DNA from 2 places in the Streptomyces sp. JLYT201 genome. Region 1 is predicted to be linked to the other one. Evidence: predicted binding sites of a transcription regulator. Region 1 holds the regulator's gene; the other holds the start of a gene.
The links. The regulator HspR, encoded in region 1, represses chaperone genes until heat shock. The targets are predictions, from matches to a motif close to TTGAGNNNNNNNNNCTCAA.
Positions count from the first base shown of each region.

Region 2: dnaK (molecular chaperone DnaK) is a predicted target of HspR. The motif match lies at 4,666-4,684, and genes of this name have one in related genera.

Region 1 is NZ_CM182551.1:4,729,014-4,736,345, forward strand. It holds gene AC5WAM_RS19395 (helix-turn-helix transcriptional regulator) at 1-698, shown strand, start outside; gene AC5WAM_RS19400 (hypothetical protein) at 915-1,421, opposite strand; gene AC5WAM_RS19405 (heat shock protein transcriptional repressor HspR) at 1,608-2,063, opposite strand; gene dnaJ (molecular chaperone DnaJ) at 2,068-3,255, opposite strand; gene grpE (nucleotide exchange factor GrpE) at 3,376-4,122, opposite strand; gene dnaK (molecular chaperone DnaK) at 4,122-5,990, opposite strand; gene AC5WAM_RS19425 ((Fe-S)-binding protein) at 6,315-7,332, shown strand, end outside.
Region 2 is NZ_CM182551.1:2,287,336-2,294,667, forward strand. It holds gene AC5WAM_RS08955 (class I SAM-dependent methyltransferase) at 1-266, opposite strand, end outside; gene AC5WAM_RS08960 (4a-hydroxytetrahydrobiopterin dehydratase) at 290-649, opposite strand; gene AC5WAM_RS08965 (ADP-ribosylglycohydrolase family protein) at 718-1,785, opposite strand; gene AC5WAM_RS08970 (helix-turn-helix domain-containing protein) at 1,849-2,706, shown strand; gene dnaK (molecular chaperone DnaK) at 2,717-4,615, opposite strand; gene AC5WAM_RS08980 (OsmC family peroxiredoxin) at 4,794-5,219, opposite strand; gene AC5WAM_RS08985 (S8 family peptidase) at 5,524-7,332, shown strand, end outside.

The DNA.
Region 1 (7,332 bases):
CGCCCGGGCCGCCCGCGCTCACCCTGCTCAGAGGCCTGCCCCGGATCTCCGAGGCCGTCTGCCGGGCCGCGGACGCCTGCGCCGAGGAGGTCCTGACCGTGCAGCCCGGCGGGTTCCACCGCGTCTGGGACCTGGGTCCGGCGCCGCCGCGCGAACAGCCCCTGCTGTCCCGCGGCTGCCGGCTGCGCACCCTGCACCAGCACACGGCCCGGCACGCCTTCCCCGTGCTCGCCCGCTTCGAGGGTCTGGAGGGCGACGTGGAGGTCCGCACGCTGAGCGAGGTCACGGCCCAGCTCGTCGTCTTCGACCGCGCGGTGGCCTTCGTCCCCGCCGACCGGGACCGCGCCCTGGCCCTGGAGGTCCGCGTGCCCGCCCTGGCCGGCTATCTGGCCGCGCTCTTCGACCGGCTGTGGCGCCTGGCGACGCCCCTGTTCCCGCACCCCGCGCCGCAGCGCGCCCGGGGCGGCGTCACGCCCCGCCAGCGCGCCATCGCCGAACTGCTCACGGAGGGCCTCACCGACGCGGGCATCGCCGAACGCCTCGGCATGAACGTCCGGACCGTACGCGTCCACATCGCCAAGCTGGCCCAGGTCCTCGGCAGCACGGGCCGCACCCAACTCGGCTACCGCATCGGCCAGTCGGGCCTGATCGGCCCGGGCAGCCCGTGCGGCCCCCACGGCCCCGGCCGCACCCGCTGAACCACGAACGTCCGCAATTGCGGCTACTTGCCCCCGCCCCCGCCCCTTGCACCGCAACAAGTTGACGGTAGCGGAGCGTGGGCGCGGCACTGCATGGTGATTCCCGCAGCGGCTCTGTTGTGGTCTCCCCCCGCGGGGTCGCGCTTCCCTGAGGCTCTCCGGCCCGCCTCGTTCCGTGGCGGGCCGGGGCAGCCACGCGCCCCGCGGAGCGGGCGCCTACGCCTGGTCCGCCCACTCCCGCAGCAGGCGCTCGCGCAGCTCGCGGCGCGGCGTGCCGCCCTCGTGCGAGCGCCCCCACTCGGCCATCGCCGAGAGCGTGGTCAGCAGCGTGGCGGCGCCCTCCGTGAGCCGGGCGAGCAGGGCGCGGGACAGGTCGTACTCCTTCTGGGAGTAGCCGTACGCCGCCGCCACGTACGCGGTCAGCTCGACCTCCTGGTCGGCGGTCTCCACGCACACGGTCATCGAGGGCGCGTCGTCACCGCCGCCGAGCCCGACCGTGAGCGCCATGTCCACCACCATCCCGACCTGCCGCTTCAGCGACTTCACCGGAACGTCCTCGATGCTCAGCGCCCGTACGTCGTCCCAGAGCCACAGGCCCGACTGCTGGTGGCCGAGACCGGCCACCCCCTCGGGTGTCAGCCGGACCCCGGGAGCGAGCCCGGACGGCTTCGAGCCCACGTACACATCACCCTCGGCGATCCAGAACAGCCCGACCATGGCCATGGAGAATCCAGCTTTCCCGCGGAAGAAACACGACAGCCTGCCAACTATAGGAGTGCGGCGCGCCGCCCATCGTTCCCCTACGGCTGCTCGCCGGACCGCCTCGGTACGGCGAAGGCCGGGCGCCCGCACACGAGTGGTTCGCGTGCGGGCGCCCGGCCTTTCGTCGTCGTGCCGGACCGCTGCGGGCTACTGCTCCGGCGACCTCTTCGGCCGCCACACCACGAGCGCGCTCGCCTGCTGCACGTCCTGGTAGGGCACCAGGTCGCGGCGGTAGGAGGCGTGGACCTGGGCCTCGCGCTGCTGCATCGCGGCGGCCGCGCCCTCGACGGCCGCCGACAGCTCGGCGACCCGGGACTGGAGCGCGGCGACCTGGTTCTCCAGCTCGATGATGCGCTTGATGCCCGCGAGGTTGATGCCCTCCTCCTGGGAGAGCTGCTGGACGGTGCGGAGCAGCTCGATGTCCCGGGCGGAGTACCGCCGGCCCCGGCCGGCGGTGCGGTCGGGCGAGACCAGGCCCAGGCGGTCGTACTGCCGCAGGGTCTGGGGGTGGAGACCGGAGAGCTGGGCCGCCACCGAGATGACGTACACCGGGGTCTCGTCCGTCAGCTGATACGGGTTGCGTCGGCGGCCGTCCCGCTCCATGAGGTCACGCTCCCTTCGCGGCCTTGAACAGTTCTGCCCGCGGATCCAGATCCGCAGTCGCCTCGCGGTACGCCTCCAGGGCTTCCTTCGCCGCGGGGGACAGCGTCGTCGGGACGGCCACCTCCACCGTGACGAGCAGGTCGCCGGGCGTGCCGTCCTTGCGGGCGGGGCCCTTGCCGCGCACCCGCATCGTGCGCCCGTTCGGCGTGCCCGGGGGCAGCTTCAGGGTGACCGGCACGCCGCCGAGCGTGGGCACCCGGACCTCGCCGCCGAGCGCGGCCTCGGCGAGGGTCACCGGGACCGTCACCGTGAGGTTCTCGCCCCTGCGACCGAAGACCGGGTGGGCGTCCACATGGACGACCACGTACAGATCGCCCGCGGGGCCGCCGCGCTCACCGGGCGCGCCCTTGCCGCGCAGCCGGATGCGCTGGCCGTCGCTGACGCCCGCCGGGATGCGCACCTGCATCGTCCGCGAGGACTTCGCGCGGCCGCTGCCGTGGCACACCTCGCAGGGCGTCTCGGCGATCAGGCCGCGGCCCTTGCAGTCCACGCAGGGGTCGGTGAGGGAGAACCCGCCACCGCCGCCCCGGGAGACCTGGCCCGTGCCCACGCAGGTGGGGCACACGCGCGGCGTGCCGTTCTTGTCGCCGGTGCCCGAGCACGCCTTGCAGGCGGCCTGGGAGGACATGCGCAGCGGAACCGTCGCGCCCTCCACCGCCTCCGTGAAGCTCAGCGTGACCTCGGACTCGATGTCCTGGCCGCGGCGCGGCTGCGTACGCGTCCCCGTGCCCGCGCCGCCGCGGTTGAACAGGCCCCCGAAGACGTCACCTAGGCCGCCGCCGAAGCCGCCGGCGCCCGCTCCACCGCCGCCCGGGGCGCCGCCTCCGAAGAGGTCGCCCAGGTCGAAGTTGAACGTGCCGCCGCCCGCTCCGGGGCCTGGCCTGAATCCGCCGTTGCCGAAGAGCGCGCGGGCCTCGTCGTACTCCTTGCGCTTCTTCGGGTCGCCGAGGACGTCGTTCGCCTCGGAGATCTCCTTGAAGCGCTCCTCGGCCTTCGCGTTGCCCTTGTTGGCGTCCGGGTGGTTCTCGCGGGCGAGCTTCCGGTACGCCTTCTTGATCTCGGCTTCGGTGGCGTCCTTGGGGACGCCGAGGACCTTGTAGAAGTCCTTCTCGATGAAGTCCTTGGTGCTCATCCCCGACGTCCCTCCTTCCTCGTCGTCAGGTCGACGCCGACGCCGACCGCGACGCCGGGTCCGCGACCATCATGGTCGCCGGGGGCCCGGCCGCGGCCGACGTCGCCGTCCGTGTCAACGTCAGCCCTTGTCCGGGCCACCGTTCTCCTTGCTCTCGGCCTGGTCGGCCTGGTCGGCGGGCCGGCCCGCGTCCTTGGCCTCGGCCTTGTCCGCGGCGTCCGGCGTCTCGCCCTCGCCGTCGGCGCCCTCGGCCGCGTCCGGCTTCACCGTCTGCGCGCCGGGCTGCGGCTCGGCCACCGCCACGCGGGCGGGACGGATGACGCGCTCGCCGATGCGATACCCCGGCTGGAGGATCGCGACGCACGTCGTCTCCGTGACGTCCGGTGCGTAGCTGTGCATCAGGGCTTCGTGGATCGTCGGGTCGAAGGGCTCGCCCTCCTTGCCGAACTGCTGGAGGCCCATCTTGGCGACGACGGTCTCAAGCGATTCGGCCACCGACTTGAAGCCGCCGACCAGCTCGCCGTGGTCCCGCGCGCGGCCGACGTCGTCGAGGGTCGGGAGGAGCTCGGAGAGGAGGTTCGCCGAGGCGATCTCCTTCACCGTCACCTTGTCCCGCTCCACGCGGCGGCGGTAGTTCTGGTACTCGGCCTGGAGCCGCTGGAGGTCCGCGGTGCGCTCGCCGAGCGCCGAGCGGGCCTGGTCCAGCTGGGCCGTCAGTCCTGCTTCTCGCATTGCGTCCCCGGCCGGGGCCGCCGGGCCCTCCTCGGTGGAGGGCTCGGCGGCCTGCGGCGCCGCTTCGTCAGGGGTGGCGCCGGAGGGGACGTCGGGCCGGTCGGCGTCGCCGAAGCCCGGGGTCTCCTCCGTCATCAGGCAGCGCCGCCCTTCGCGTCACCGGGCTTCTCGTCGTCGACGATCTCGGCGTCCACGACGTCGTCTTCCTTCGACATGTTCGGCGCGTCGGCGCCCGGGGCGGCGCCTTCGGCACCGGCCGCGCCCGCGGCCTGGGCGTCGGCGTACATGGCCTGGCCCAGCTTCTGGGAGACGGCGGCGACCTTCTCCGTGGCGGTGCGGATCTCCGCGGTGTCCTCGCCCTTGAGCTTCTCCTTCAGCTCGGCGACGGCCGTCTCGACCTCGGTCTTGACGTCACCGGGGACCTTGTCCTCGTTGTCCTTGAGGAACTTCTCCGTCTGGTAGACGAGCTGCTCGCCCTGGTTGCGCGACTCGGCGGCCTCGCGGCGGGCGTGGTCCTCGTCCGCGTACTTCTCGGCCTCTTCGCGCATGCGGTTGACCTCGTCCTTCGGCAGCGAGGAGCCACCGGTGACGGTCATCTTCTGCTCCTTGCCCGTGCCGAGGTCCTTCGCGGTCACGTGCATGATGCCGTTGGCGTCGATGTCGAAGGAGACCTCGATCTGCGGGACGCCGCGCGGGGCCGGGGGCAGACCGGTCAGCTCGAACATGCCGAGCTTCTTGTTGTACGCCGCGATCTCGCGCTCGCCCTGGTAGACCTGGATCTGCACGGACGGCTGGTTGTCCTCGGCCGTCGTGAAGATCTCGGAGCGCTTCGTCGGAATCGTGGTGTTCCGCTCGATCAGCTTGGTCATGATGCCGCCCTTGGTCTCGATGCCAAGCGACAGCGGGGTCACGTCGAGGAGCAGGACGTCCTTGACCTCGCCCTTGAGGACACCGGCCTGGAGGGCGGCGCCGATGGCGACGACCTCGTCCGGGTTCACGCCCTTGTTGGCCTCGTTGCCGCCGGTGAGCTCCTTGACGAGCTCGGCGACGGCGGGCATGCGGGTGGAGCCGCCGACGAGGACCACGTGGTCGATCTCGGAGAGGGCGATGCCCGCGTCCTTGATCACGTTGTGGAACGGGGTCTTGCAGCGCTCCAGGAGGTCGCTGGTCAGCTGCTGGAACTGGGCTCGCGTGAGCTTCTCGTCCAGGTGCAGCGGGCCCTCGGCGGAGGCCGTGATGTACGGCAGGTTGATCGTCGTCTCGGTCGAGGACGAGAGCTCGATCTTCGCCTTCTCGGCGGCCTCGCGCAGGCGCTGGAGCGCCATCTTGTCCTTGGACAGGTCGACGCCGTGGCCGTTGGCGAACTGCTTGACCAGGTAGTCGACGACGCGCTGGTCCCAGTCGTCACCACCGAGGTGGTTGTCGCCGTTGGTGGCCTTCACCTCGACGACGCCGTCGCCGATCTCGAGCAGCGAGACGTCGAAGGTGCCGCCACCGAGGTCGAAGACGAGAATGGTCTGGTCGTCCTTGTCGAGGCCGTAGGCCAGGGCGGCGGCAGTCGGCTCGTTGACAATACGCAGGACGTTCAGACCCGCGATCTCGCCGGCCTCCTTGGTGGCCTGGCGCTCGGAGTCGTTGAAGTACGCGGGCACGGTGATGACCGCGTCCGTGACCTTCTCGCCCAGGTACGCCTCGGCGTCGCGCTTCAGCTTCTGCAGGATGAAGGCGCTGATCTGCTGCGGGTTGAAGTTCTTGTCATCGATGTCGACCTTCCAGTCCGTGCCCATGTGGCGCTTCACGGAGCGGATGGTCCTGTCGACGTTGGTGACCGCCTGGCGCTTGGCGACCTCGCCCACCAGGACCTCACCGTTCTTGGCGAAGGCGACGACGGACGGCGTGGTCCTGGCGCCTTCGGCGTTGGTGATGACGGTGGGCTCGCCGCCTTCGAGAACGCTGACGACGGAGTTAGTCGTGCCCAGGTCGATGCCGACCGCACGTGCCATTTCGATGCCTCCAGATGCCTACTTGAGTGGAACTGACTCAAGGATGCCCCACAGGTCGCCCCGAGTCAACAGAGCTGAGTCAGGGAGACTCAACTCTTATCCCACCCTTACGCGCAACCCGGGAGTCATGGAGAGAGACGACCCCCGGCCCGGAACAGTTGAGCGGGGACGGGCAGGGGGCGAGCGGGGGCGGAAAGGGGAGCCTGAGCGACACAGATCACCGCCCGCCTGGCTGCGCGCCCGCACCGTATGTGGGTAGTCTCAGACGGACTGCATAAGTTACTGCTTAGTAATAGACGCCTCGCAGGCCTGAGGAGCCCCGAAATGCAACTCGCCGCGATCATCGTGTCGCTGGTCCTAATCGCGGTCGGCGTCGCGCTGTTCGGCCGTGCCATCCTGCAGATCTACCAGTTCGTGCGGCTCGGCCAGGCCGTGCCCGCAGGCACCCGGACCGACGCGCCCGCCGAGCGCACCCTCACCGTGGCCAAGGAGTTCCTCGGCCACACCCGGATGAACCGGTGGGGCATCGTCGGCGTCGCGCACTGGTTCGTGGCGGTGGGCTTCTTCTCCCTGCTGCTCACGATCGTGAACGCCATCGGCCAGCTCTTCAAGGCCGACTGGATCCTGCCGGTCATCGGCGACTGGGCGCCGTACAACGTCTTCGTCGAGTTCCTCGGCACCATGACCGTGCTCGGCATCCTGACGCTGATCGTCATCCGGCAGCTGAACCGGCCGGGCAAGCCGGGCCGCAAGTCCCGCTTCGCGGGCTCCAACACGGGCCAGGCGTACTTCGTCGAGGGCGTCATCCTCATCGTGGGCGTCTGCATCTTCATGCTGCACGCCCTGGAGGGCGCCCAGCACCACGTGGACGGCTACGAGGCCTCGTTCTTCCTCTCGTACCCGTTCGTCTCGTGGTTCTCGGGCATGGACCTCTCGACGCTCCAGAACCTCACGTACTTCTTCGCCGGCCTGAAGATCGCGACCTCGTTCATCTGGATGATCACGGTCTCCCTGAAGACCGACATGGGCGTCGCCTGGCACCGCTTCCTGGCCTTCCCCAACATCTGGTTCAAGCGGAAGGCCGACGGCTCCACCGCGCTCGGCGCGCTCCTGCCGATGACGAGCGGCGGCAAGGAGATCGACTGGGAGGACCCGGACGAGGACACCGTCTTCGGCGTCAGCCAGGTCGAGCAGTTCTCCTGGAAGGGCATCCTCGACTTCTCCACCTGCACCGAGTGCGGCCGCTGCCAGTCGCAGTGCCCCGCCTGGAACACCGGCAAGCCCCTGTCGCCGAAGCTCCTGATCATGTCGCTGCGCGACCACGCGCACGCCAAGGCCCCGT
Region 2 (7,332 bases), 2.4 Mb from region 1:
CGACGGCTGTCGCCCAGGACGACGGCGCCCGGGACCCGCTCGGCGGCCATGCGGGCCATGGCGTACGTCGCGTCCACTCCGGTCACGCCGAGGCCCGGCCGGTCGGCGAGCCGCCGGGTGACGAGGCCCGTGCCGCAGGCCACGTCGAGCAGGGTCCGGGTGCCCGGCGCCAGCAGCGAGAGCACCGCGGCGGCCGCGGCGGCGGCCCGGGGCTCGCCGCCGCGCGAGGCGTCGTAGCGGACGGCCTCCTTGCCGTAGTCGAGCATCACGCCCCGGGGCCCGTCGGCCGTCACGCGGCACCGTGGCCGGGCGCCAGCTCCTCGACCCTGCGGGCGAGTTCGAAGTCGCGCTCGGTGAGGGCGTCGCCCGCGCTGTGGGTGCACACCGCGAGCGCCACCGTGTCGTAGCCGAGGGTGATCTCCGCGTGGTGGTCGAGCTCCTGCTGCACCTGGGAGACGTGGACGACGAACGCGGTGGCCGCGTAGTGCGAGCCGAGGCGGTAGGAGCGGGTGAGGACGCTTCCGGAGGGGCCCGTGCCCCCGGCGTTCCCGGAGGTGCCCGGGCCCTCGGCGCTCTGGGTGACGGACCAGCCGGGCAGCTCGGCGAGCCGGTCCTCGATCTCCTTCTGCGACAGCGGTTCGAGAGGCATGGCCGCGCTCCTTCCTTGGTGTCGGGGGTGCGTTGTCAGCCTGCCACAGCACGTTGCGGGCACGGGACTCAGCGGCGCGCGCATTCCGTCGCGAGGTCGTCCGCGAGCGCCGCGATCACCGCCCGGCCCTCGACGGCCCTGAGCCAGTCGCCCGGCAGCCCGTGGTCGCCGTGCAGCGCGCCGAGCAGATTGCCGCAGACCGAGCCGGTCGAGTCGCTGTCGCCCGAGTGGTTCACGGCCAGGGTGAGGGCGTCCTCGACCCGGGGCGCGGCCAGGGCCGCGTACACCGCGACGGCGAGGGCCTCCTCGGCGATCCAGCCCGCGCCAAGGGACTCCACCCGGGCGGCGTCCGGCTCCCCCTCGGCGGCCAGGTCGACGGCGCGGGCGAGCGCGGCGGACGTCTCCTCGTGCCCGGGGTACCGGGCGAGCAGCCGCAGGGTGCGCAGGACAGCGCCCTCCAGCGAGTCCCCCGCGACCAGGTGCGCCACGATCGCGGCGAGCGCGCCCGCGGCGTAGGAGCCGGTGGGGTGGCCGTGCGTGATCAGCGCGCAGCGCGCGGCGAGCTCGAAGGCCCGCCCGGCGGGGGCGCGGGTGAGCCCGAAGGGCGCGGAACGCATGACGGTGCCGCAGCCCTTGGACTCCGGGTTGACCGGTCCGGGCGGCCCGAGCGGGGCGCGCGGGTCGGGCGCGTGCGCGTGGGCCAGGCCGCTGAGGCAGGCGTTGCCGGGCGCGCGGCGGGCGTAGAGCCAGGCCTCGGCGGCGAGGCCGCCGCGCGCGTCCGCCGCGGGGCCCGGCCTGTGCTGCGTGTCCAGCCAGCGCAGATACGCCTCCAGGACGAGCCGGGGCGCCGCGCCGCCGATGCCCTTGCGGCGCTCGCGCGCGTGGGCGGCCTCCAGGGCCTCGACGGTGAACAGCGTCATCTGGGTGTCGTCGCTGATCCGCCACACGCCGTCGGCGTCGGGGAGCGGGCCGGTCACGCCGCGCGGGCCGTGGGCGGCACGGATGGCCGCCAGCGAGTCGAACTCGACGGCGTAGCCGAGCGCGTCACCGACCGCGCCGCCCAGCAGACAGCCGCGCACCCGCGCCCGATAGCCGGCGGCGGCCTCCCACGACAGCGGGTCCCACGGGTCGTTCATGCCGGTCATGCACCACTCTTCTTCGCGTTCGCCATGCGGGGCTCCTCGATTACCGTCAGGGGTATGACAACTCTGGCTCCCGACAGGCACAACGGCAAAGGCGGTGCCCGGCGCGCGGGCACCGCCTCCGACGTGGGCACGGCCTCCGCGGTGGGCGCGCTGCTGCGCGGCTGGCGCCAGGAGCGGCGCGTCAGCCAGCTGGAGTTGGCGCTGCGCGCGGACTCCTCGGCGCGGCACATCAGCTTCGTGGAGACGGGCCGCTCCAAGCCGAGCGAGGAGTTCGTCCTGAAGCTCGCCGAGCACCTGGACGTGCCCGTGCGCGAGCGCAACGCGCTGCTGCTCGCGGCCGGTTACGCGCCCCGCTTCCGGCAGACCCCGCTCGACGACCCGTCGATGGGCGCGCTGCGCGCGGGCCTGGAGCGGCTGCTCCAGGGCTACGAGCCGTATCCGGCCCTGGTCGTCGACGCGACGTACGACGTGGTCGCCGCGAACCGCGGCATCGCCTCGCTCCTCGACGGCCTGCCGGAGCACCTGCTCGCGCCGCCCCTGAACGCGATGCGGGTCGTGCTGCACCCCGAGGGTCTCGCCCCGAGGATCCGCAACCTGCGGGAGTGGCGCGGGCATCTGCTGCACCAGATGGAGTGGCAGATCGCGCTCCAGCGGTCGGGCGCGCTGCGCGCCCTGTACGAGGAGGTGGCGGCCTACCCGGTCCTCGACCCGGGCGAGGACACGGCGGCGGACGGGCAGGTGCCGCACTTCGCGCTGCCGCTCAGGATCGAGCACGAGGGCCGGGTGCTGTCCTTCATCTCCTCGATCTCGACGTTCAACACGCCGATGGACGTGACCGTCGCCGAGCTGGCCGTCGAGACCCTGCTGCCCGCCGACCCGGCGACGGTCGAGTACCTCCAGGACCGGGGGTAGCCGGGACCGTTCAGGAGGCGCCGGGGCCGCGCTCGCCCTTCCCCCCGTTGTCGTCGCCCTTCCCGGCCTCCTCGTCGTCGACGATCTCCGCCTCGACCACGCCCTCGTCGGCGGGGCCCCGGGCGCCGGGGTCCCGCGGCGGCGCCGTGCTCCCGGTGGCGCCCGCGGCCGCGTACATGGCCTGCCCCATCTTCTGGCTGACCGTGGCGAGCCTCTCGGTGCCCGCGCGGACGGCGTGGGTGTCGCCGCCGTCGAGGGCGCTCCTCAACTCGGCGGCGGCCGCCTCCACTTCGGCCTTGGTGTCGGCGGGGATCCGCTCGCCGTTCTCGCTCAGGAACCGCTCGGTCTGGTAGACGAGCTGCTCGGCCTGGTTGCGGGTCTCGGCGGCCTCGCGGCGCTTGCGGTCCTCCTCGGCGTACTGCTCGGCCTCGCGGACCATCCGGTCGATGTCGTCCTTGGGCAGCGCCGAGCCGCCCGTGACCGTCATGCGCTGCTCGCGCCCGGTGGCCTCGTCCTTCGCCGAGACGTGCATGATCCCGTCGGCGTCGATGTCGAAGGTGACCTCGATCTTGGGAACCCCGCGCGGCGCGGGCGGCAGCCCGGTCAGGTCGAAGACGCCGAGCTTCTTGTTGTACGCGGCGATCTCGCGCTCGCCCTGGAAGACCTGGATGCCGACCGAGGGCTGGTTGTCCTCGGCGGTGGAGAAGGTCTCCGAACGGCGCGTGGGGATGGTCGTGTTGCGCTCGATGAGCTTGGTCATGATGCCGCCCTTGGTCTCGATGCCGAGGGACAGCGGCGTCACGTCGAGCAGCAGGACGTCCTTGACGTCGCCGCGGATCACGCCCGCCTGGAGCGCCGCGCCGAGGGCGACGACCTCGTCGGGGTTGACGCCCTTGTGCGGGTCCTTGCCGGTCAGCTCCCTGACCAGGTCCGTGACCGCGGGCATGCGGGTGGAGCCGCCCACCAGGATGACGTGGTCGATCGCGGAGAGCGGGACGCCCGCGTCCTTGACCGCCTGCTGGAAGGGGCCCTTGCAGCGGTCGAGCAGGTCCCCGGTGAGCTCCTGGAGCTGGGCCCGGGTGAGCTTCTCGGCGAGGTGCAGCGGCCCGTCCGCGGAGGCCGTGATGTAGGGCAGGTTGATGTCGGTCTCGCTGGACGAGGAGAGCTCGATCTTCGCCTTCTCGGCGCCCTCGCGCAGGCGTTGCAGCGCCATCTTGTCCTGGGCCAGGTCGATGCCGTACGCGTTCTTGAACTGCCGGACGAGGTGCTCGACGATGCGCTGGTCCCAGTCGTCGCCGCCGAGCCGCGTGTCGCCGTTGGTGGCCTTGACCTCGATGACGCCCTCGCCCATCTCCAGGAGCGACACGTCGAAGGTGCCGCCGCCGAGGTCGAAGACCAGGACGGTCCGGTCGTCGCCCTTGTCGAGGCCGTAGGCGAGCGCGGCGGCCGTCGGCTCGTTGACGATCCGCAGGACGTTGAGGCCCGCGATCCCGCCCGCCTCCTTGGTGGCCTGGCGCTGGGCGTCGTCGAAGTACGCGGGCACGGTCACCACGGCGTCGGTGACGTCCTCGCCGAGGTAGGACTCGGCGTCCCGCTTGAGCTTCTGCAGGACGCGCGCGGACAGCTCCTGCGCGGTGTACCGGCGGCCGTCCACCGTGCCGCTCTGCGGGAAGCTCCAGGCTGGGTCGCCCATGTGGCGCTTGACGGAGCGGGCGGTGCGCTCCACGTTCGTCACCGCCTGGCGCTTGGCGACCTCCCCGACGAGCACGTCGCCGCTCTTGGCGAAGGCGATGACCGAGGGGGTGGTGCGGGCTCCCTCCGCGTTCGCGATGACGGTGGGCTCGCCGCCCTCCAGGACGGCGACCACGGAGTTGGTCGTGCCGAGATCGATGCCGACCGCACGTGCCATGTCCAACAACCCCTTCCGACGCGGTGCCACTCCGCCCTCCAGCACAAAACTTGAGCGGGCTCTTGTCAATGCCGCGTACGGGGCCGGGCCCGTGCGGGCCCGGCGGGGGCCGCGGACACGACGAAGCCGCCGCCCCGGCGCGCGGGGTCGGCGGCTTGGCCGCGGTGCGGGCTGCGGGTCAGGCCAGCTTCGCCGACAGCGTGATGGTCGTGCCCGTGAGCGCCTGGCTGACCGGGCAGTTGGCCTTGGCGTTCTCGGCGGCGGCGGTGAAGGCCGCCTCGTCGAGACCCGGCACCTCGCCCTCGACGGTGAGGTGGATGCCGGTGATGCCGGTGCCCGGCTGGAAGGTCACGTCGGCGGACGTGACGAGCTTGGTGGGCGGGGTGCCCGCACCGGTCAGGCCGTGGGACAGGGCCATCGAGAAGCAGCTGGAGTGCGCGGCGGCGATGAGCTCCTCGGGGCTCGTCTTGCCGTTCGCCTCCTCGGCGCGGGACGGCCAGGACACGGCCTGCTGCCCGATGCCCGAGGAGTCGAAGGTCACCGTGCCGGAGCCCTCGGTCAGGCTGCCTTCCCAGACCGTGTGTGCGGAGCGCGTGGTAGCCACGATGCCAAATCCCTTCGGTGAAGTTCCGTGACCCCCATCCGATCACACTCCGGGGGAAATCGCGGCGTACGGGGTCAGTACGGAGCCGTAAGAAGGATCACCCGGGAGGGGGTCCCGGCGGGCGCCCGGAGGGCGCGCACCACCGTCGCACAATGAACCTGGCGCCTCAACTGATCGTCTACGTAACAAAGTTGAACTCGATTGGGGAAATGTGCGCCATCACCGAAATGAGCACAGAAGTCGCCGGGGAAGCCGTCGCAGAAGCCGTCCCACGAGAGCGGGCGCGGTCACCGTCGCGACAGCGGTGGCCGCGGCGCTGACGGCGGGCCTGACGGGACCGGCGGCGGCCGAGGGCGGCCGGGCGGCCTCCGGAGGCGCCGCGGGGCCCGCCCTGTCGTCGGCCCTGTCGTCGGTCCTGTCGTCGAAGGACGGGGCCGCGCACCGGCTCACCCTCGTCACCGGCGACCGCGTCGCCGTCGACGCCGAGGGCCGCGTGCGGGGCTTCGTGCCCGCGAAGGGCCGCGAGCACATACCCGTGCGCACCCAGACGGTCGGCGGCCACACGCTGGTCCTGCCGTACGACGCGCGGCGGCTCATCGCCGAAGGGCGCGTCGACCGGCGGCTGTTCGACCTCACGGAGCTGAGCCGGAAGGCCACCCGCACGGCCCAGAAGAAGGGCCTGAAACTGATCGTCGGCTACACGGGCGCGGCACGCGGCGCCCGGGCCGGTGTCCGGGCTGCCGGGGACACGACGGTCCGCCGCGTCCTGCCGTCCCTGAACGCGGAGGCCGTCCGCACCCCGCGCCAGGACGCGGCCCTGCTGTGGCGCACCCTCACGGACGCGCGCGGGTACGCCCCCGGGGTGCGCCGGGTGTGGCTCGACGGCGTCCGCGAGGCGAGCCTGGACAAGAGCGTGCCGCAGATCGGCGCCCCGGAGGTCTGGCGGTCCGGGTACGACGGCAAGGGCGTGAAGATCGCCGTCCTGGACTCGGGCGTGGACTCCGCGCACCCCGACCTCAAGGACCAGGTCGTCGCCGAGAAGAACTTCAGCTCGGCCGCCGACGTCGAGGACCGCCTCGGGCACGGCACGCACGTGGCGTCCATCGCGGCGGGCACGGGCGCCGCGTCGGGCGGGAAGCTCAAGGGCGTCGCGCCCGGCGCGAAGGTCCTGAGCGGCAAGGTGCTCGACGACGACGGCTTCGGCGACGACTCCGGCATCGTCGCGGGCATGGAGTGGGCCGCGGCCCAGGGCGCCGACGTGGTCAATCTGAGCCTGGGCGGCGGGGACTCGGAGGGCACCGACCCGCTGGAGGCCGCGGTCGACGAGCTGTCGGCCGCCAAGGGCGTCCTGTTCGCCGTCTCGGCGGGCAACGAAGGCGAGTTCGGGCCCGGCACCGTCGGCTCCCCGGGCAGCGCGAAGGCCGCGCTGACCGTGGGCGCCGTCGACGACGCCGACGAGCTCGCGAAGTTCTCCAGCCGGGGCCCGATCGGGGACGGCGGCACGATCAAGCCGGACGTGACGGCGCCGGGCGTGGACATCACCGCGGCCGCCGCCCCGGGCAGCCGGATCGAGAAGGAGGTCGGGCAGGGCCCCGAGGGCTATCTGACGATCTCCGGCACCTCCATGGCGGCCCCGCACGCCGCGGGCGCCGCCGCGCTGCTCAAGCAGCGGCACCCCACCTGGAAGCAGGCGGAGCTGAAGGGCGCCCTGACGGCGTCCGCGCGGGGCGGCGCGTACAGCCCCTTCGAGCAGGGCTCGGGCCGGATCGCCGTGGACAAGGCCGTCGACCAGACGGTGATCGCCCGGCCGACGTCGCTCGACTTCGGCACGCAGCTGTGGCCGCACACCGACGACAAGCCCGTCGCGAAGAAGCTCACGTACCGCAACCTCGGGGACCGGGACGTCACGCTCGGCCTCGCGGTGGCGGCGACCGACCCGAAGGGCCGCCCGGCGCCCGAGGGGCTCTTCGCCCTGAGCAAGCGCGAGCTGACGGTCCCCGCGGGCGGCACCGCCGCGGTCGACCTGATCGCGGACACCCGGCCCGGCGGCTCGGTCAACGGCACGTACGCGGCGTACGTCACCGCGACCGGCGGCGGGCAGAGCGTGCGCACG